One region of the Rahnella sp. 2050 genome, then DNA from elsewhere that is predicted to be linked to it. Evidence: predicted binding sites of a transcription regulator. Region 1 holds the regulator's gene; each other region holds the start of a gene.
What was found. The regulator PurR, encoded in region 1, represses purine synthesis genes. The targets are predictions, from matches to a motif close to CANGCAAACGTTTGCNTG.

Region 1 (5,716 bases):
TGGCCTCTGGCGCTTTCAGACGAAGAAGTCGAAGACGAAACAGCATCGGAAGAAAATCAGCAATAACAACTTTTGCACCGAACTGAAGACAAAAAAAGAGCGACATCATGTCGCTCTTTTTACTTTCCGGCCGAAAAACCGTTAGTCTTCTGTCGTATTACTCTCTTCAGAAGATTTGTATTTCTCAGCGGTTTCTTTGATCAACTGCTGCAGTTCGCCGCGCTGGAACATCTCAACCACGATGTCGCAGCCGCCAACCAGTTCACCGTCAACCCACAGTTGCGGGAACGTTGGCCAGTTAGCAAATTTTGGCATCTCAGCACGGATGTCCGGGTTCTGCAGGATATCCACGTAAGCGAAACGCTCGCCACAGGCTGAAAGCGCCTGAACAGCCTGAGCGGAGAAACCGCAGCTTGGCAGTTTTGGCGAACCTTTCATGTACAGCAGAATCGGGTTTTCAGAAACTTGCTTCTGAATTTTTTCAATTGTTGGAGTGGTCATTTCTTGCTTCCTCAAGCCGGTACAGGCTGTCACGATCATTACTCTTCACGCGCAGCATAAAGAGACGGTGCGCAATCACAATACCTTCTATTGTAACGATGGCAGCCATCAGATAAAAACGCCATTTTTTGTGGGGTCTTTCTCAATACTGGCATTTTGTTTAACAATCTTTAATGTGTGCGCTCAGGCTCACATCTTTAAACATTCATTGAGAATAACATTTTTGGCGTTCACCGATAACGCCAGATTTGCAAAATTCCATTCTTTAACTTAAATATTAACACCATGAAAAGTGGTTATTTTTTTGACTAAAAATGGCGGTTATTTCGACATAAAAAAAGCCATTAACTTTTTCTCACAATATGATCTAGAATCGAGTCAATTCGTGCTTTTTTGTCAGGTTCTTTTAGGCAATACTCTGACATCCCTGATGTTTAACCTACCACTCATGGTAACGAAGCTATGCGCTTACTGTTCACGCTTTTTGTGCTGCTCTTTACCCAGCTATTTCTGAATATGGCACATGCATCGCCGCAGACACGTGTTTCTGCCGATCAGCGTAAAAGCCATGTTAATCAGGCTGCACCTGAAGAACGGCGAAAGCGAAAAACGGTGGCCGCGAAAACCAGTAAAAAAACTAAAATCGCGCCAGTGACAGAACAAAAAATTCAGGACAAGAATTCGAAGAAGAAAGTTAAAAGTACCGAACTGGCTAAACGAAAGACCACGACGGAGAAAAGTGTCAAAACGACCCGGGCCGAAAGTAAAAAAGAAAAGACACTGAAGACCACGCGGGCCGAAAGCAAAACAGTGAAACACGCCAAAACCCGTTCACTCGCGAAAAACAGCACGGAAAGGGTCAGTAAAAAAGAAGCGTATGGCCGGCACCGTAAAGGTAAAAAGCCCGAAGAAGACAGCAAACCGATTACGCTAAGTGCAACGCATAAAAAACGCTATCAGCATGCCCAGCAAACGGCGATGACCAAACTGATGCATCAGGTAGGAAAACCGTATCGCTGGGGCGGAACCTCGCCGAATACCGGTTTTGATTGCAGCGGCTTAGTCTATTACGCCTACAAAGATTTGATCCGTATTAAAATGCCACGCACAGCGAATGAAATGTATCACCTGCGCGATGCGGCTCCGGTTAAACGCGGCGAACTTGAAAGCGGTGATCTGGTGTTCTTCAGAATCAATAACCGCGGCGCAGCAGACCATGTTGGTGTTTACGTGGGGAACGGCAAGTTTATTCAGTCTCCAAGAACGGGCGAAGACATTAAAATCACCTCTCTCGGCGACGATTACTGGCAAGATCATTATGTGGGTGCACGCCGGGTAATGACGCCGAAAACGATCCGATAATAAACAATTCGTTAAGTCTGAAGTTTCGCTAATCAGCCATTGAATAGCATTTAACGAAGAGTTTCTGCAGGGAAGAGTATCGGCGGTAACGGCCACTGCGTAAAATTGAAAAGGGCGATTCCTGTAACAGGAATCGCCCTTTTTTATGGCGGTTCACTTACTGAATCAGTTCATCACCGCAGTGAAGCTGAAAGCGATAATCATAAGCAAAGCGCATACCGTGGTGATCAACGATAATTTCAGGTTGCTGTCCATCAAACCCCCTTTCGGATCAAATTGTGGCATTTTTTAAGCCACACTAATTGTGTGCCAACGCATTTTCGCATAATTAACATTTAAAATCTTGTGCTGAATGACAATGTATCCCTGAGAATTTTACTTCCACTTTCCTGCATTATAAGAGAAAATTGTCGGTTAACACGCCTGTGTGCCGGTTGATTTCACCCGAGAGCATTTCACGCCTCATTCTGAAGAATCCACCCAACGATTTCACTGCCCTTTTAGAAGCCAGCAGTGAGATCCACGCAAGCAAACGATTAACATAATGCTAACGTGCTGAAACACGTGAGTTCAGGAGTCATTGTTTACATGGCAACGATTAAAGATGTCGCAAAGCGCGCTGGCGTTTCCACTACAACCGTGTCGCACGTCATCAATAAAACACGTTTCGTCGCCGAAGAAACCAAAGAAGCGGTTCTCCTTGCAATCAAAGAGTTACATTACTCGCCGAGTGCTGTAGCCCGCAGTCTGAAGGTCAATAACACCAAAACGATCGGTCTGCTTGCCACCTCCAGCGAAGCGCCCTATTTTGCCGAAGTGATTGAAGCCGTAGAAAACAGCTGCTTCTCCAAAGGCTATACGCTGATTTTGTGTAACTCGCATAATAATCTGGAAAAACAACAAGCCTACCTGCAAATGCTGGCGCAAAAACGCGTCGATGGCTTGCTGGTGATGTGCGCGGAATATCCTGATGAGTTGCTCAATATGCTCGAGGAGCACCGTTCGATCCCAATGGTGGTCATGGACTGGGGCGAAGCGCGTAAGAACTTCACCGACAGCATTATTGATAATGCTTTCGAAGGGGGTTACATGGCCGGGCGTTATCTGATTGAACGCGGTCATCGTGATATTGGGGTGATCCCGGGCCAACTGGCACGTAATACCGGCGGTGGCCGCTTCCAGGGTTTTGTGAAAGCACTGACTGAAGCCAATATTCCGCTGCGTGACGAATGGGTGGTTCAGGGCGATTTCGAGCCGGAATCGGGCTATCAGGCGATGCATAAAATTCTGATGCAGAAGCACCGCCCGACTGCCGTATTTTGTGGCGGCGATGTGATGGCAATGGGCGCAATCTGTGCCGCAGACGAACTGGGCCTGCGCGTCCCTCAGGATATTTCCGTAATCGGTTACGACAATGTGCGTAACGCCCGTTACTTCTCCCCCGCGCTGACAACCGTGCATCAGCCGAAAGAACGTCTGGGTGAAATGGCCTTTACCATGTTGCTGGACAGAATTGTCAGTAAGCGTGAAGAGTCTCAGACCATTGAGGTGCATCCGAAACTGGTCGAACGCCGTTCCGTAGCCGATGGTCCGTACCGCGATTACCGCCGTTAACAGATATCGAACGCCTGCAGATGCAGGCGTTTTTTTCTAATCACGCAGCCATTCCTGATTCATGGTTTCTGTATCGCCCATATATTCCAGCAACCAGGCCAGCGAGGGTGACGGATTGCTTTGATCCCACGTCAGGCAACACGGGCTGTCGGGAAACGTATTTTCCAGCGTCAGCACCTGCAACTTTTTCTGTTCTATCCACGGCGTGACGCGATGAACCGGCATCATACCCACGCATAAGCCTTCGGTCAGGCATTCCAGCGCACAGGTCCAGTCTGGCACGACCAGCCGCCGCTGGTTATCAAGCGTCCATGTATCCCGCTTAGGCAATGTCCGGGAGGTGTCTTCCAGACAGAGTGCAGGATAAGGCCGCAACTCATCATCATTCAGCGCGCCGGATAACTGAGCCAGCGGATGTTGCGGGCTGACGACGCAATGCCAGTCCATAAATCCCATGTCACGAAAACTGAAGCCCCCGCCAACCGGTATCGCGCGTGTAGCACCGATCGCCACGTCTGCCCGCCCGTCAACCAGCGCATCCCAGACACCATTAAACACTTCTGAGTGAATAATGAGTTCGGTGTCCGCAAAATGGCGGTAGAAATCGAGCACCAGACGCCGTGTCCGTGCGGGTTTTACAATCCGGTCAACCGCCACACGTAATTCGCCGCGCCAGCCGTTCGCCACCTGCTGACACTGCCGGCGCGTGGCTATCATTTTTTTTGTCAGAATCCGCGCTTCATCGACAAAAACCTTTCCCGCAGGCGTCAGTACCACGTCACGATGGCGACGTTCAAACAACGGCACGGCCAGCCACTGCTCAAGCTGACGGACGGTATAGCTGATAGCAGAAGGTACGCGGTGCAAATCTTGCGCTGCCGCACTAAAACTACCTGTTCTTGCCACGGCATCTACCACTTCAAGGGCGTATTCTGACCACATAATTCAGCCTTCAATATTTTTGATAGCAGAGTGCAAATATTAGCGTTTCACAAGCCTGTTATCAAAGCGTTAAACTCCGCCTCCGGTATGTAATCTGCATCACATCATCTGCAATAAATAAATTAATGAGACGATAATGAAACCCTCCTTTGGATTTATGCTCTATCTCGCGGGACTGAGCATGCTGGGCTTTTTAGCCACTGATATGTATCTGCCTGCGTTCAGCGCCATGCAAACCAGTCTGATGACCAGCCCCGGGATGATCAGCGCAAGTCTGAGCATTTTTCTCGGCGGATTTGCTCTCGGTCAGTTGTTATGGGGGCCGTTGTCAGACAGGATCGGCCGTAAACCGGTATTGCTTCTTGGTCTGACACTGTTTGCGGTCGGTTGTCTGGGCGTTATCTGGGTTGAGAATGTACGCGCCCTTCTGGCCCTGCGCTTCTTACAGGCGATGGGCGTTTGTGCCGCCGCAGTCACCTGGCAGGCAATCGTTGTTGACCGTTTCTCTGCCGATGTGGCGAAAAAAACCTTCGCCAGCATTATGCCGTTAGTGGCTCTTTCTCCGGCACTGGCACCATTACTTGGTGCGTGGGTACTCAATCATTTTGACTGGGAAGCCATTTTTGCTCTGCTGACCGCAGTCGCCGTCGTCCTGGTGCTGACGACGCTGACTCTGCGTGAGAATAAACCGGCAAAACAAGCGAAGGCTGATAAAACAGGGTTTGCGACGTTACTGAAATCGCCTGTTTACAGCGGGAATGTCATGATTTATGCCGCCTGTTCAGCCGGATTCTTTGCGTGGTTAACGGGTTCACCGTTTATCCTGAGCGACATGGGTTATTCACCCGGTGCCATCGGGCTGAGCTATGTCCCGCAGACTATTGCTTTCCTGCTTGGTGGTTTTGGTTGCCGTGTTGTGATCAGCAAGCTGGACGGTAATAAAATTCTGCCATGGTTACTGGCGGGTTACGGCGTCAGTATGGTGACTTTGTTCTGTGTTGCCATGTTCACGGATGCCGGGCTGATTAGCCTGCTGATCCCTTTCTGTCTGATGGCTTTGGTGAATGGTGCAACCTACCCAATTGTTGTCGCAAATGCATTAATGCCGTTTCCTGCTAATACAGGCAAGGCGGCAGCATTGCAAAATACGCTGCAGCTCGGGCTGTGCTTCCTTGCCAGCTTGCTGGTTTCCGCATTTATTGTGCATCCGCTCATGGCGACAGTCACGATCATGCTGTCTACACTATTGTTGGTAGTTTTGGGCCGCTGGCTCTCTTTGCAGCATGAAAGCCCGCAA
Region 2 (5,716 bases), on a different contig from region 1:
TTCATCGAGGATCAGGACTTTCGGCCGCGTCATTAATCCACGGGCAATTGCCACTTTTTGCTGATTACCGCCGGAAAGCAGGCCGATGGTCTGCATCATCGACGGCGTTTTGATATTGAAGAGGCGGATGAAATCGCCGACAGCCTGCTGTTCTTCCGCATGTTTAAGACGTCCGCCAGCGTGGCTGAAATAACGCAGCGCCGTCAGCGACATGTTTTCTTTCACTGACATGCCCAGAACTAAGCCATCGCGCTTGCGGTCTTCAGAGATATAAACAATGCCGTTTGCCAGCCCGTCCTGCGGTGAGTGTGTCACCACTTCGCGACCATCAAGCGCCACATAACCACTTTTACGCGGTAAGGCTCCGTAGAGAATTTTCATCAGTTCGGTACGGCCTGCGCCCATCAGACCGGAAATCCCCAGAATTTCGCCGCTGTACAGATCAAAGCTGACGTTATCCACGCCCGGCCCGCTGACATCGCGTACCTGCAAACGCAGCGCACCGCGTTCATGATTAATGCGCGGGTATTGCTCTTCGAGGCGACGGCCCACCATCATTTCAATCAGCGTGTCTTCTTCAAGCGAACTGACCGGCCGCTCTGCGATGAACTGCCCGTCACGGAACACCGTCACGTCGTCGCAGATTTCGAAAATTTCTTTCATGCGGTGGGAGATATACACCACACCGCAACCGGCGGCTTTCAGTTCCCGGATCACGTTAAATAAAGAAGCGGTTTCGGTATCGGTCAGGGCATCCGTCGGTTCATCCATAATGATGACTTTGGATTCAAAGCTCAGCACTTTGGCAATTTCGACCATCTGCTGGTCGCCGATGGATAAATCGCCTACCAGCCGGTCACTTTTGTAACGCAGATTCAGGCGCGCCAGCAGTTTATCGGCCTCGGCATACATCTTTTTCCAGTTGATGCGGCCAAAACCGTTCACAAACTCACGGCCCAGGAAGATATTTTCAGCAATCGTCAGTTGGGGGATCAGGTTCAATTCCTGATGAATGATACCAATCCCGGCTTCCTGAGAGGCTTTAGGGCCACTGAAAACCGCTTCCTTGCCAAGAAAATGCACTGAGCCGGCATCTTTCTGATAGATGCCGGTCAGCACTTTCATCATGGTGGACTTGCCCGCGCCGTTTTCTCCCACCAGCGCCATTACACGTCCCGGATAAACGCTGAGCGCCGCGCCGGAAAGTGCTTTTACGCCGGGAAAGGCTTTATCAATGCCTGTCAGTTGCAGCAAAGGTTGCATAAAGGCCTCAGAAGGTTACGCCAGCACACAGAATAACGTTCGCATAAGGCGAACATTCCCCGCTGCGGATCACAGCCCGACTTTTTTCGCTTTGTGCTTTGAATGACTCATGACTGACGTAATCCAAAGCAATGGTGTTTCCCTGGTGTTGTTCGAGTTGTGTCAATTGGGCGAGCAACGCTTCATGGAGTTGAGGATTTTTAGTGAGGATTTCCTCGGCGAGGATAGCCCGCTCAACCTGCATCTCATGTGTCACTACCTCTAAGACTTGTAAAAAGGTGGGAACTCCCTGGGTCAGGGCCAGATCGATGCGTTGGCAAGCTGCTGGCACAGGAAGTCCGGCATCGCCAATAACCAGCTGATCGGTGTGACCTAACCGGGCAATAACATGTGAGATTTCGGCATTTAACAGCGGTGACTTCTTCATTGTGAACTCCTACAGCGAAACGTTTCGCTCACCGATGAGTTTATAAAGATCCCCGGCCATCGCAACGGAGTTATGATGGAATTGTGATCAGCGTCGAAACGTTTCGCTGAATAATTAAGAAACCGCAGGGAAATTTGAGTTAGTCGTTTCAGAAAGGAGAACGCGAAAATAAAACAGGGCACCCGAAGGTGCCCTGCGAGCAGTAGAAATGAGGATCAGATTTCTACCTGCGTACCGAGTTCGATTACGCGGTTCGGCGGAATTTCAAACTGATCTGGCGCGCGTAAGGCGTTGCGGCTGAGCGCCATAAAGAGTTTGCCACGGAAGTAGAGATACCAGGGGCGCTTGGTCAGGATCAGTGATTCGTGCGACATAAAGAATGACGTTTCCATCATCCGGCACGGCAATCCTTCCAGACCGCAACGGTGGAACACTTCCTCCACGTTCGGCGTTTCTTTAAATCCGTAGCTGGCGACCACACGCCAGAACGTCGGCGAAAGCTGTTCGATGGTGACGCGCCGGACGTTATGTACATAAGGCGCATCTTCGGTGCGTAACGTCAGCAGTACCACACGCTCATGCAACACTTTGTTGTGTTTGAGATTGTGCAGCAACGCAAACGGAATGACGTTGATGGCGCGCGACATATACACAGCCGTACCCGGAACACGCACCGGCGGGGATTTCTCCAGAGAGGCGATCATCGCTTCCAGGGAATTCCCATGCTCGTTCATGCGGCGCATAAGGCGGAAGCGCTCGCTTTTCCAGGTCGTCATAACGATAAACATGCCCAAACCCAGCGTCAGCGGCAACCAACCGCCGGAGAACAGTTTAGTAGCGTTCGCCGCGAACAGCGGGATATCCATAAACAGCAGACCGATCAGCAAAAGCCCGACCAGGAAAGGTTTCCAGTGCCAGTTTTTGAGTGCCACCGTACAGGAAAGAATACTGGTCAGCACCATCGTACCGGTCACTGCGATACCGTATGCCGCTGCCAGATTGCTCGAATGCTCGAAGCTGGCGATAACGATAACCACCGCAAAGTACAGCAACCAGTTAATGGCCGGGATGTAAATCTGGCCTGCTTCCATTTCTGAAGTGTGGATGATGCGCATTGGCGGTAGATAGCCTAAACGCACAGCCTGACGCGTCAGGGAAAACACGCCGGAAATCACCGCCTGAGAGGCAATAATGGTCGCGAGTGTTGCCAGAACCAGTAACGGGATCAATGCCCAGTCAGGCGCCAGCAGAAAGAACGGGTTTTTAATCGACTCCGGGTCTTTCAGCAGCAATGCGCCCTGACCGAAGTAGTTCAGCACCAGAGAAGGCAGCACCACGGTGAACCAGGCCAGACGGATCGGGAATTTCCCGAAGTGGCCCATATCCGCATACAGCGCTTCCACACCGGTAATCGACAGAACGACCGCGCCAAGTGCCAGGAAGGAAAACGACTTATGCTCGATAAAGAAGTTAACCGCCCACATCGGGTTCATGGCGCGAAGTACTTCAGGGTTCTGCATGATGCTGTTCACGCCGAGAACAGCCAGCGTCAGGAACCACAACAACATCACCGGCGCAAACAGTTTGCCCACGATGCCGGTGCCGTGTTTCTGAATAATGAAAAGCAGCGTCAGGACAGTAATAGATAAGGGGACGATATAAGGATCGAGTGAAGGTGCTGCGATTTCCAAACCTTCCATCGCGGAAAGAACAGAAATAGCCGGAGTGATCACCACTTCACCATAGAAGAAACTTCCGCCGATCAGGCCGAGAATGACCAAAACGGCAGTGGTGCGTGCCGAGGTGTTTCTGCCCGCCAGAGACATCAGCGTCAGAATACCGCCTTCGCCTGCGTTGTCCGCCCGCATCACGTAAGTGAGGTACTTGAGCGAAACAATGAGGATTAACATCCAGAAAATCAGAGAGAGAAAACCAAAAACGACGCTGGGTTCAACGTTGAAACCATAGTGACCAGAAAAACACTCTCTTAAGGTGTAGAGAGGACTGGTACCAATGTCGCCATAGACCACACCAATGGCGGCCAGGGTTACTGCTGGGAGTGACCGTTTATGTTCAGTGCTCATATTTCGTTTCTTTTTTGCTCGAACATCCGTAAGCGATGAGTGCGCTCGATCTTATGATGCCCACTAAAAGGCGCACAGTATGCACGAATAAATTGGATTGCCTACCCTTAAATGTGCAGCTAAACCGGCGTTCATATGAACGGGGTCACATTTCTGATAATAGAAAATTTTTAGTAATCAACAAGCTATAACGACAAAAATAAACGTGGCATATCGCTATTAGCCAGTACACTATTCAACAACTCAATGGAAACCGGAAGAGACAGTATGGCGCAATCTCCCCTTCTGGCAGAACGGATCGCCCGTCTTGCTAACGCATTAGAACATGGCCTGTACGAGCGGCAGGATGCCATAAGACTTTGCCTGCTGGCAGCCCTGTGCGGCGAAAGCGTTTTTCTGCTCGGCCCGCCGGGTATTGCAAAAAGCCTGATTGCCCGGCGTCTGAAATTTGCGTTCCGACATGCGCGCGCTTTTGAATATCTTATGACGCGCTTTTCCACGCCGGAAGAAGTCTTTGGTCCGCTCTCGATTCAGGCCCTGAAAGATGAAGGCCGCTATCTGCGTCTGACCGAAGGTTACTTGCCGGAAGCTGAAATTGTCTTCCTTGATGAAATCTGGAAAGCAGGCCCGGCCATCCTCAATACATTGCTCACCGCCATCAACGAACGCCGCTTCCGTAATGGCGAACGAGAAGAACCTATTCCGATGCGTCTGCTGGTCAGTGCGTCCAACGAATTACCCGAAGCCGATGGTGGCCTCGAAGCGCTGTACGACCGCATGCTGATCCGTCTGTGGTTGGATAAAGTGCAGGATAAGCAAAATTTTCGCTCACTGCTGACCAGCCGGAACAATGAAAACGCCAATCCGGTGGCAGAGTCCCTGAGTATCAGCGATGAAGAATACCAACAATGGCAGCCGGAGATCGACAAAGTCAATCTTTCAGACAGCTGCTTTGAACTGATCTTCCAGCTGCGCCAGCGCCTTGATGCCCTGGATACGGCACCTTATGTCTCTGACCGTCGCTGGAAAAAAGCCCTGCGCCTGTTGCAGGCCTGCGCATTTTTCAGTGGCAGAAAAGCGATCACGCAGGTGGATCTGATCCTGCTGAAAGACTGTTTATGGCATGACCTTAATACTTATAACCTGCTGCAAACCCAGATTGAGCAACTGATCACCGAACAGGCTTATCAGCAGCAGACACTGCTGATGAAAATTCAGCAGCTGAATCAGCAATGGATGCAACATCAGCAGCAACAGAGTTCGCGTCAGTCAATCAAACTGAGTAAGAAGGCCGGCATTTTCAGCCGCAAGCCACAGTACAGCCTGCCTGAATCACTTAACACCACCAACCTGACCCTGTTATTGCAAACGCCTTTACACCTGCATGAAATAAAAGTCACACACCTGTTATTCGAACGCATCATCCTGGAAGAGTGGCTAAATAAAGGAGGCGTACTGAAAGCCAAACTCAACGGGATTGGTTTTGTACAAACCGTGGATCTGGAAATCGATGACAAACAACAACTTCTGGTGCTGGATGTCAGCCGTCAGAGCACGCCGCTGACGCTGCCGGGCCATGAGCATATTGCCGTTCCCGACGAAATGAAAAATACGCTGAGTGACCTGACCGCAAAACTGGCGCAGCAGAGACATGAATTCAGCCAGCAGCAAAACTGTCTGTTTGTTCCGGCAGAATGGATGGCAAAAATAGAAGCCAGCCTGCTTCAGGTGGCTGAACAGTTGCGTCATCAGCAACAGACATTCAGTGGTCACTGATCATGTTCAGTCTCGAGTCACTGGATCTTCTGCTGGCCATCAGCGAAGCCGAACTGATTGAAGAACTGCTCGTCGGCTTGCTGGCTGCGCCAGCGCTGACGGTGTTCTTCGAGAAATTTCCCCGTCTCAAGCGTGCCCTGACCAAAGATCTCCCAGAATGGAAATT
Region 3 (5,716 bases), on a different contig from region 1:
TGCGTCATGATTCCGGGGATCCGTTTGAATGGGGTGAAAAGGCGATAACGCATTATCATGCGCTGGATATCGACCCGATGACCAAAACGCTGGTCTTTTCCGACAATCTGGATCTGGACAAAGCGTTACACCTGTATCGCCATTTCCATCAACGGGTGAATCTGATATTCGGGATTGGTACGCGTCTGACATGTAATATTCCGGGCGTGAAGCCGCTGAATATTGTCATTAAATTGGTACAGTGCAATGGCAAACCTGTCGCAAAACTCTCTGACAGCCCAGGCAAAACGATTTGCCAGGACAAAGCTTTTGTTAAAGCCCTGCGCAAAGCTTTCGATCTGCCGCTGGTGAAAAAAGCGTCCTGACTCTCCCTAAAGTGCCGGAAATCAATCCGGCGCTTTATTCAGATTTTCTTTCCTTTATATAGTTGCGATCTAATTCTGCTCGGCTTTTATTCACTCTCTCAATATTTCCCCACAACTCTCTTCATTCGCGCCACAATTCTTGTCCGCTGACGACGATTTCTGCTTGTGTCCTGAGAAAGCCTAAGTAACATAGCAAAATCCCTATTTACAGGGTGTCCAATATTTCTTAGTCAACATATATAAAGAAAGAGAGAAATCTATGAGCGTTGTGCCTGTAGTCGACGTACTGCAAGGCCGTGCTGCGGTTGACAGTGAAGTCACCGTACGCGGTTGGGTACGTACCCGGAGAGATTCTAAAGCTGGTATCTCATTCGTCGCCGTTTATGACGGCTCCTGCTTTAATCCTTTACAGGCCGTCATCAATAATTCTCTGCCCAATTATCAGGAAGACGTATTGCGTCTGACGACGGGTTGTTCAGTAGAAGTGACCGGTATTGTTGTCGCCTCACCTGGCGAAGGCCAGAGTTTTGAGTTGCAGGCAACGACCGTCAACGTTGTTGGCTGGGTGGATGACCCTGATACTTATCCGATGGCGGCAAAACGCCACAGCATCGAATACCTGCGTGAAGTGGCTCACCTTCGCCCGCGCACCAATCTGATTGGTGCTGTCGCCCGTGTGCGCAACACCCTCTCTCAGGCCATTCACCGTTTCTATCATGAAAACGGGTATTTCTGGGTGTCCACACCGCTGATCACTGCCTCCGATACTGAAGGCGCGGGTGAGATGTTCCGCGTATCGACACTGGATCTGCAAAATCTGCCGCGTACAGACAAAGGCGAAATCGACTTCAGCGAAGATTTCTTCGGCAAAGAAGCGTTCCTGACGGTTTCCGGCCAGCTGAACGGCGAAACGTATGCCTGTGCGCTGTCCAAGGTTTACACCTTCGGTCCGACTTTCCGTGCAGAGAATTCCAACACCAGCCGTCACCTTGCGGAATTCTGGATGGTAGAACCGGAAGTCGCATTTGCGACACTGGATGACATCGCAGCACTGGCTGAAAACATGCTTAAATATGTTTTCAAAGCCGTTTTAGACGAACGCGCAGACGATATGGCCTTTTTTGCTGACCGTGTAGACAAAGATGCTGTTGCACGCCTTGAGCGATTTGTAACATCCGATTTCGCCCAGGTAGACTACACCGATGCAGTAGAAATATTAATGAATTGTGATCAGAAATTCGAAAACCCGGTTTCATGGGGTGTCGACCTTTCTTCTGAGCATGAACGTTATCTCGCGGAACAGCATTTCAAAGCGCCGGTGGTGGTTAAAAACTATCCGAAAGATATCAAAGCCTTCTACATGCGTATGAATGACGATGGTAAAACCGTCGCGGCAATGGATGTTCTGGCACCGGGCATTGGTGAGATTATCGGTGGCTCTCAGCGTGAGGAACGTCTGGACGTACTGGACGCCCGTATGGCTGAAATGGGGCTAAATAAAGAAGATTATTGGTGGTATCGCGATCTTCGTCGTTACGGCACAGTCCCGCATTCAGGCTTCGGCCTTGGCTTTGAACGTTTAGTCGCCTATGTAACCGGTGTTCAAAACGTTCGTGACGTGATCCCGTTCCCACGTACACCACGTAGTGCAACCTTCTAATTAATTAAACTATTTTTAATTAACATAATAGTTACAAAACTAAGGCCAGCTTTGCTGGCCTTAGTCATTTTCAAAGATAGATCCCTGTCACAAAGTTCCGTAAAATACACATTTTGAAATACATTCTTTCCCACTGAAACATATTTAGTAATTTAGTAGCATTTTCGCTGTGGATTAAGCTCACCACGGATGGAATAGTGCGTTCAGACACAGGAGACACCAAACTTTCGTGAATAGTTCCGTAAAGAATTATTTAGGCAGTGGCAGGTGTCCAAATAAAACCAATGAGGGTAATAATAATGATGAAGCGCAATATTCTTGCAGTGGTAATCCCTGCTCTGTTAGTTGCTGGTGCAGCTAATGCAGCTGAGATCTATAACAAAGATGGCAACAAACTGGATCTGTACGGTAAAGTTGACGCACGTCACACCTTCTCTGACAATGCTGGCGACGATGGCGACCAGACCTATGTCCGTTTCGGCTTCAAAGGCGAAACTCAAATTACTGACCAACTGACCGGTTACGGCCAGTGGGAATACAACGTTCAGGCTAACCATGCAGAAAGTGCTGGCGATGAAGGCAACAAAACTCGTCTGGGCTTCGCAGGTCTGAAATTTGGTGATGCAGGTTCTTTCGACTACGGTCGTAACTACGGCGTAATCTACGACGTAATGTCCTACACCGACCAATTGCCAATCTATGGCGATGACACCATGTACCAGAACAACGACAACTTCATGGTTGGTCGTGCTAACGGTGTGGCAACTTACCGTAACAGCAACTTCTTCGGTCTGGTTGATGGCCTGAGCTTCGCTGTACAGTACCAGGGCAAAAACGACGAAGGTCGTGATGGTCGTGGCGCAGTTGATTCCAATGGTGACGGCTGGGGTACTTCTGCCGCTTACGCTATCGGCAACTCAGGTGTTAGCATTACTGGTGCTTACTTCTCTTCTAACCGTACTGTTACTCAGAAACAAGACGGCACTGGCGACAAAGCTGACGCATACGCATTCGGCGCTAAATACGACGCTAACAACCTGTACCTGGCAACCTTCTACGGTGAATCACGTAACACCACCGATTACGGTAACCCGGATGCAATTGCTAACAAAACTCAGAACTTCGAAGTTGTTGCTCAGTACCAGTTCGATTTCGGTCTGCGCCCATCTATCGCATACCTGCAGTCTAAAGGTAAGAGCCTGAACGGTTTCACCAACAACGGTTCTACCTACGCTGGCGGCGATGCTGACCTGGTTAAATATGTAGAAGTTGGTACTTACTACTACTTCAACAAAAACATGTCTACCTATGTTGACTACAAAATCAACCTGCTGGACGACAACAGCTACACCAAAGCAGCGGGTCGCAGCACTGACGACATCGTGGGTGTTGGTCTGCAATACCAGTTCTAATATCACTTAACGATGCGCTTACGGGCGCAGCAAAGTGGATATCAAGGCAGAGCTTCGGCTCTGCCTTTTGCATTTCTGAGTCTTGAAAATACCGCTTTTCCACCCTCGCCTATAAAATATTTTAATCTCCCACGCCTTCTCACAACTCTGTTTTCTTTTTGCCGCAAACGGTTGGCAAAAGGGGGCGCTGGCGTTACCCTGATGACCTCTTTCGTAATATCAGGCTATGGAATTTTCCGACATGTTTGAAAAAATCACTGCAGCACCTGCTGACCCTATCCTGGGTCTTACCGATCTTTTCCGCGCTGACGACCGCTCTAATAAAATCAATCTGGGGATTGGTGTTTATAAAGACGAAACAGGTAAAACGCCGGTTCTGGCCAGCGTGAAAAAAGCCGAACAGTTCCTGTTGGAAAATGAAACCACTAAAACCTATCTGAGTATCGACGGGTTGCCTGATTTTGCCCGTTGTACACAGGAACTGCTGTTTGGCAAAGACAGCACGGTTATTGCTGATAAACGGGCACGCACCGCACAGACTCCGGGCGGCACCGGCGCTTTGCGTATCGCAGCAGATTTCATCGCTACACAAACCAGCGCCAGACGCGTGTGGGTCAGTAATCCGAGCTGGCCGAACCATAAAGGTGTGTTCTCTGCTTCAGGTCTGGAAGTTGTGGAATACAATTACTATGACGCCGCAAATCACAGCCTTGATTTCGATGGCATGCTGAAAAGCCTGAGCGAAGCGAAAGCAGGCGACGTGGTGCTGTTCCATGGCTGCTGTCACAATCCAACCGGTATCGATCCTACGGAAGAACAATGGGCACAGCTGGCAGAATTGTCGGTGAGCAACGGCTGGTTACCGTTGTTCGACTTCGCCTATCAGGGCTTTGCAAAAGGTCTGGAAGAAGATGCGGCGGGTCTGCGCCTGTTCGTGGCAAAACATAAGGAATTGCTGGTCGCCAGTTCTTACTCGAAGAACTTCGGCTTATACAATGAACGCGTAGGTGCTTGTACGTTAGTCGCAGCCGATGAAGAAACTGCCGGTCGCGCTTTCAGCCAAATGAAATCGGTTATCCGTGCAAACTACTCCAACCCGCCGTCACACGGTGCTGCGGTTGTAGCCACCATACTGGGTAACGAAGCTTTGCGCACGCTGTGGGAGCAGGAACTAAGCGATATGCGCCTGCGTATCCATCGTATGCGCCAGCTATTCGTCAGCACCTTGCAGGAAAAAGGCGCTCAACAGGATTTCAGCTTTATTATTAACCAGAACGGGATGTTCTCTTTCAGCGGCCTGACCAAAGATCAGGTATTGCGTTTACGTGATGAATTCGGCGTGTACGCGGTGAACTCCGGCCGTATCAACGTTGCCGGCATCACGCTCGAAAATATGGCACCGCTGTGTGAAGCCATCGTCGCCGTACTGTAAAAGATAAGCAGTGTTGCTCAATTAAAAAAGCCCGTCAGGTATCCTGACGGGCTTTTTGTTTTTTGCTGATAAACAGCAAACGTAATTACCAGACCGGCATTTCATCCTGCAGGAACGGGTTCGTTTTACGCTCATAACCAAAGTCTGACATCGGGCCATGACCGGGAATAAAGACCATGTCATCGCCGAGCGGTAATAATTTCGTTTTGATGGAATGAATCAGCGCCTGATGGTCACCACGCGGGAAATCACTGCGGCCTACGCCACCCTTGAAAATCACATCACCAGAAACGGCAATTCGCGCTTTATCATTGATGAAGGCAATATGCCCCGGCGTATGGCCTGGACAATGCAACACGGATAAGATTTCTTCACCAACACTCACTGAATCCCCTTCTTCCAGCCAGGTATCAGGCGTCAGCGGGTCACAATGGTCGAGGCCAAACATCTGGCTTTGGGTCGGTAACGCATCCAGCAGGAATTCATCTTCTTTTTGTGGTCCGATAACCGGTACCTGATAGTGCGCAGCCAGTTCTGCTGCGGCACCAACGTGATCAAGATGTCCGTGAGTCAGCAAAATTTGCGTAACCAATACACCTTTGGCAGAAACTTCCTGGATGATCCTGGCGGCTTCACCGCCCGGATCAACAATGGCGGCCTGATTGGTTTTAGCACACCAAATCAGTGAGCAGTTTTGGCTGAACGCCGTGACGATAATAAGATGGGTTTTCATAGAGCTCCACAAAATGGCCTGCACATTCCGGCAGGCCATTAATTACACACATCACCAGGTCCGCGCGGGACCGGTATCGATGTGCACAAAGTTACTTCGTGGATAATATCCTAC
Region 4 (5,716 bases), on a different contig from region 1:
ATGATATCGACAGCAAACGTGCGCCGCAGGCGATAGCGCGTCTGGAGCAGGCCGGTGCGGCCAGCAGTGCCAACGCCGTGCTGCAACTCAATCTGGCCAATGCTTATCTCGAAGGTGCGAAGCCGGCCAATGCCATGAAAATCCTCAACCGCTATACTTTCAATTATCCGGGTGATCCGAATGGTTGGGATTTGTTGTCTCAGGCCGCCGCAGCACAGGGTTTACGTGCGCAGGAACTGGCTGCCCGTGCGGAAAGCGTGGCATTAGTCGGACGTCTGGATCAGGCGATTGAAATGCTGAGCAATGCCAGCGCATTACAAAAATTAGGCAGTCTGGAACAGGCCCGTTATGACGCACGAATCGACCAGCTTCGTCAGTTGCAGCAACGATTCCGTCAGTATCAGAAAGGCTGATTTCAGTGCCAGAATGGAGAAACTTTTATGCAACACGATGTCGCAATCTATCATAACCCGGCATGCTCGAAGAGCCGTGAAACCCTGAAATTGCTGGAAGCAGAAGGCATTGAACCGCAAGTGATTTTGTATCTGGAAACGCAGCCGTCAGTGGATAAGCTGAAAGAATTGATCGACCTGCTGGGTTTCAGCTCTGCACGTGAACTGATGCGTAAGGGTGAGCAGATTTATAAAGACATGAATCTGAAGGATACCAGTCTGAGCGAGGACGCGCTGTTACAGGCGATGGCCGATCATCCGCGGCTGATTGAACGTCCGATTGTGGTGGCCAACGGCAAAGCGCGTTTAGGGCGTCCGCCGGAACAGGTCAAAGAGATTTTATAACCCCGCGCTTTCAGTTCGGGTTCAGTGCTAACGAACCCGGACATCCCTTCCTGTCACAACCCGAGAATTTCTTTCACGAACGGGATCGTCAGTTTCCGCTGCGCCGTAATCGAAGCGCGATCGAGCTGATCCAGGGTCATAAACAACGTACGCATTTCCCGATCCAGACGTTTGAGCAGGAAACGGCCCACGTCTTCCGGCAGTTCAAACCCGCGCAGTTTAGCGCGTAGCTGCAATGCCTGAAGTTTTTCTTCATCGGAAAGCGGCTGAAGTTTGTAGATTTGCCCCCAGTCGAGACGGGAAGCCAGATCCGGCAGGCTGAGATTGAGCTGACGCGGAGGTCGATCGCCGGTAATAAACAGGCGCGTACGGCCGGTTTCAAGAATGCGGTTATAGAGATGGAAAACAGCCGCTTCCCATTCATCATCACCGGCAATGCCTTCGATATTATCGATGCACACCAGCGCCAGGTGCTCCATACCGTCCAGCACTTCAGGCACGAAATACGCGCGTTTGTCTAATGGCACATAACCGACGGCTTCACCGCGCTGTGATAATTCGGCGCAGGCTGCATGCAGCAAGTGGCTGCGGCCGCCGCCCTCGCGTGACCAGAAATAAATATAAGTGCCGTGTTCCTGATGCAATGCGCTCTGAATGGCAGAAAGCAGAGAGGGGTTTTCCCCCGGATAAAAACTGGCAAAGGTTTCATCATCGGGAAGATAAAGTGGCAAAGAAAGCTGTGCCGGCGTATTCAGAAGCACCTCAACCAAAGCGGTATAATGACCGCAGATGTTGTCACGTCAATAAAAGGAACTGCCGAATTCTAGCAAGGATCCGTTGTGAAATGAACTGTGCCGGGTGCAACCGCTTGCGATCCGAGCACCTGACCGGCTGGCAATACACCCGCCGGTCAGGGATTCACTTAAAAACGTGCAGATCAGACCGGCGGATTTTCCCGCTCATCTTCAACATCAATGATCTGTTCTTCGCCACGGAAAATCTCGATAACTTTGAACAGCAGACTCAGGAAAATGCCCACGATCGTTGCCAGCGCCATGCCTTTCAGCTCCGCTGCACCAATGTGGATTTTCGCGCCGCTGACACCGATGATCAGGATCACTGCGGTCAGGATCAGGTTTTGTGCTTTATTGTAATCCACTTTCGATTCAATCAGCACGCGGATACCGGATGCACCAATCACACCATAAAGCAGCAATGAAACGCCGCCCATCACCGGTACCGGCACAGCCTGGATGGCTGCCGCCAGTTTGCCGATACAGGAAAGCAGAATAGCCAGAATGGCCGCGCCGCCAATAACCCAGGTGCTGTATACCTTGGTGATGGCCATGACGCCGATGTTTTCACCGTACGTGGTATTTGGCGTTGAGCCGAAGAAACCGGACAACACGGTCGACAAACCGTTTGCCAGCATCGAACGGTGCAGGCCCGGATCACGCAGTAAATCTTTCTTCACAATGTTTGCCGTCACAACCAGATGCCCGACGTGTTCGGCAATAACCACCAGCGCCGCAGGCAGGATCGTGAGGATGGCGACCCATTCAAAACGTGGCGTATAGAAGGTTGGCAGCGCGAACCAGTGCGCATTCTCGATCGTTGAGACATCCACCACCCCCATAAAGAACGACAGTGCATAACCCACCAGCACGCCGATCAGGATCGGGATAATCGCCAGGAAACCACGGAACAGCACGGACCCCAGAATGGTCACAGACAGTGTCACCAGCGAAATGGTAATGGTGGTGGAATCCACCGCCGCGCCCTCGGCAGGTAACAGACCCGCCATATTCGCCGCCACGCCCGCCAGTTCCAGTCCGATGACGGCAACGATTGCGCCCATCGCCGCAGGCGGGAATATCACGTTAATCCAGCCAATTCCGGCTTTCTTAACAATCAGCGCCACCAGGCAGAACAACAGCCCGCAGGCAATAAAACCACCGAGCGCCACCTCATACCCCATCGGTAACAGCAACAGCACCGGGGAAATAAACGCGAAGCTCGAGCCAAGGTAAGCCGGTATTTTCCCTTTACAGACAAATAAATACAGCAAAGTCCCTATGCCATTGAACAGCAGCACCGTTGCCGGGTTGATCTTAAACAGAATGGGCACCAGGACGGTGGCACCAAACATGGCAAACAGATGCTGGAAACTCAGGGGAATCGTCTGCAGCAATGGCGGACGTTCGCTTACCCCGATGACACGACGGGTCATGAATGTGATCCTCTCAATGGTGTGATGTTGTATATGACGAGCAAAAAAAAGCCGACTGATTAGTCGGCTAAACGCTTATTTATTTCGTACCAAATATCTTGTCGCCCGCATCGCCTAGCCCCGGGATGATGTAGCCTTTATCGTTGAGTCCCTGATCCACCGAGGCGGTGTACAACTCAACGTCCGGGTGTGCGGCTTCGAGAGCGGCGATCCCTTCAGGCGCGGCAACCAGCACCAGCACTTTAATGCTCTGGCAGCCGGCTTTTTTCAGCAGGTCGATGGTGGCAATCATAGACCCCCCCGTCGCCAGCATCGGATCAACCACCAGTGCCAGACGTTCTTCAATGTTAGAAACCAGTTTCTGAAAATACGGCACAGGCTTGAGGGTTTCTTCATCACGGTACACGCCGACCACACTGATACGCGCACTCGGAACGTGTTCCAGTACGCCTTCCATCATGCCCAGACCGGCACGCAGGATAGGCACTACGGTAATTTTCTTGCCTTTAATCTGATCGATTTCAACCGGGCCATTCCAGCCTTCGATCGTCACTTTTTCAGTTTCTAAATCAGCAGTCGCTTCATACGTCAGCAGACTTCCCACCTCAGAAGCCAGTTCGCGAAAACGTTTCGTGCTGATGTCGTTTTCACGCATCAGGCCCAGCTTGTGTTTCACCAGCGGGTGTTTCACCTCGACGATCTTCATTATTTATTCTCCTAAGGTGGTTGAGCTGCAAAAAAAATCGCGAGATTATAACGCCATTTTTTTTGAACGCCATACCAAATAGCCTGATCTGGATCATCAGTAACCCGGTTAGAGTATAGACAGCCTAAAACTCATCATCGAATAAGGCGCTCGCAAACGTTTGCTTCCACTGTTAGAATTGCCCCGCTTTATTCTTCAACCACCAACCCAAACCGCCGTGGGGACTTCGCAGTGACCGACAAAACCTCTCTCAGCTATAAAGACGCAGGCGTAGATATCGATGCCGGTAACGCATTGGTAGACCGCATTAAAGGTGTAGTAAAACAGACTCGCCGCCCTGAAGTGATGGGTGGACTGGGCGGTTTTGGTGCCCTCTGCGCGCTGCCGCAAAAATATCGTGAACCCGTACTGGTTTCGGGTACCGACGGCGTTGGCACCAAGCTGCGTCTGGCGATGGATTTGAAACGCCATGATACTATCGGTATCGATCTGGTCGCGATGTGCGTCAACGATTTAATCGTTCAGGGCGCTGAACCGCTGTTCTTCCTCGACTATTACGCCACCGGCAAACTGGACGTCGATACTGCCGCCAGCGTAATCACCGGTATCGCAGAAGGCTGTAAACAGTCTGGCTGTGCGTTAGTCGGTGGTGAAACCGCTGAAATGCCGGGCATGTATCACGGCGAAGATTACGACGTGGCAGGCTTCTGCGTGGGTGTGGTGGAAAAATCAGAAATCATCGACGGCAGCAAAGTGGCTGACGGGGATGTGCTGATCGGCCTGGCCGCCAGTGGCCCGCATTCCAACGGTTATTCTCTGGTGCGCAAAATTCTGGAAGTCAGTAAGACTGACCCGGAAACCACCGTTCTGGCAGGCAAACCGCTGGCCGATCACCTGCTCGCACCAACCAAAATTTACGTGAAATCGATTCTGAACCTGATCGAAAACGTGGATGTTCACGGCATCGTCCATCTGACCGGTGGCGGCTTCTGGGAAAATATCCCACGTGTATTGCCGGACAACACGCAGGTGATTATCGACGAATCAAGCTGGCAGTGGCCGGATGTCTTCACCTGGCTGCAAACCGCCGGTAATGTCAGCCGTCACGAAATGTACCGCACCTTTAACTGTGGTGTGGGCATGCTGGTGGCACTTCCGGCAGAACTGGCCGATCAGGCGATTGCATTACTGAACGATAATGGCGAAAAAGCGTGGAAAATTGGCTACATTAAAGCCTCTGACTCCGCTGAACGCGTGGTTATTGAATAAAACCAGTAAATCAACTGACTGAAGACGGGTAGCAAAATGAAAAGGATTGTGGTTCTGGTATCGGGCGAGGGGAGCAATTTACAGGCCCTGATTGATGCCTGCCAGCAGGGACGAATTAACGCAACACTCAGTGCGGTCTTCAGCAATAAAGCAGCTGCATACGGGCTTGAAAGAGCCCGTTTAGCCGGTATTCCCGCGCATGCACTGGATGTTAAGGCTTACCGGGACCGGGCGGAATTTGACGTTGCACTGGCAGATGCCATTGACACTTTCCAGCCTGATCTGGTGGTACTTGCCGGTTATATGCGTATTCTGACCGCTGAATTCGTCCAGCGCTTTGCCGGACGCATGATCAACATCCACCCTTCCCTGCTGCCAAAATATCCGGGTCTGCACACCCACCGTCAGGCCATTGAAAATCAGGATGCGGAACACGGTACGTCCGTGCATTTTGTGACTGAAGAACTCGATGGCGGTCCGGTGATTTTACAGGCCAAAGTCCCGGTGTTTGCTGACGATACAGAAGAAGAGCTGATTGCCCGCATACAAACGCAGGAACACAGCATTTATCCGCTGGTCGTCAGCTGGTTCGTTGACGGACGTTTGTCGCTGCAAAAGGGTCAGGCGCTGCTGGATAACAATCCGCTTTCTGAACGCGGATATGCAGAAGATTAATCTACCACTGCATCATGATTTCACTATAAACCGGCCATG

Region 2: a site for PurR is predicted at 1,703-1,720, ahead of rbsD (D-ribose pyranase). Genes of this name have one in related genera too.
Region 3: a site for PurR is predicted at 3,598-3,615, ahead of ABIC79_RS04190 (amino acid aminotransferase). Genes of this name have one in related genera too.
Region 4: a site for PurR is predicted at 3,883-3,900, ahead of purM (phosphoribosylformylglycinamidine cyclo-ligase). Genes of this name have one in related genera too.

The regions. Positions count from the first base shown of each region.
Region 1 covers NZ_JBEPKE010000006.1:191,325-197,040, reverse strand. The annotation lists gene rnt (ribonuclease T) at 1-66, shown strand, start outside; gene ABIC79_RS20655 (Grx4 family monothiol glutaredoxin) at 142-501, opposite strand; gene ABIC79_RS20650 (hypothetical protein) at 482-610, opposite strand; gene ABIC79_RS20645 (C40 family peptidase) at 964-1,863, shown strand; gene cydH (cytochrome bd-I oxidase subunit CydH) at 2,029-2,118, opposite strand; gene purR (HTH-type transcriptional repressor PurR) at 2,452-3,477, shown strand; gene punR (DNA-binding transcriptional activator PunR) at 3,514-4,419, opposite strand; gene punC (purine nucleoside transporter PunC) at 4,556-5,716, shown strand, end outside.
Region 2 covers NZ_JBEPKE010000004.1:5,312-11,027, forward strand. The annotation lists gene rbsA (ribose ABC transporter ATP-binding protein RbsA) at 1-1,263, opposite strand, end outside; gene rbsD (D-ribose pyranase) at 1,271-1,690, opposite strand; gene kup (low affinity potassium transporter Kup) at 1,906-3,774, opposite strand; gene ravA (ATPase RavA) at 4,042-5,550, shown strand; gene viaA (ATPase RavA stimulator ViaA) at 5,553-5,716, shown strand, end outside.
Region 3 covers NZ_JBEPKE010000001.1:932,192-937,907, forward strand. The annotation lists gene pncB (nicotinate phosphoribosyltransferase) at 1-365, shown strand, start outside; gene asnS (asparagine--tRNA ligase) at 625-2,025, shown strand; gene ompC (porin OmpC) at 2,325-3,437, shown strand; gene ABIC79_RS04190 (amino acid aminotransferase) at 3,679-4,869, shown strand; gene ABIC79_RS04195 (MBL fold metallo-hydrolase) at 4,955-5,602, opposite strand; gene mepK (peptidoglycan L,D-endopeptidase MepK) at 5,654-5,716, opposite strand, start outside.
Region 4 covers NZ_JBEPKE010000002.1:984,091-989,806, reverse strand. The annotation lists gene bepA (beta-barrel assembly-enhancing protease) at 1-413, shown strand, start outside; gene arsC (arsenate reductase (glutaredoxin)) at 441-797, shown strand; gene hda (DnaA inactivator Hda) at 851-1,558, opposite strand; gene uraA (uracil permease) at 1,735-3,027, opposite strand; gene upp (uracil phosphoribosyltransferase) at 3,107-3,733, opposite strand; gene purM (phosphoribosylformylglycinamidine cyclo-ligase) at 3,965-5,002, shown strand; gene purN (phosphoribosylglycinamide formyltransferase) at 5,039-5,677, shown strand.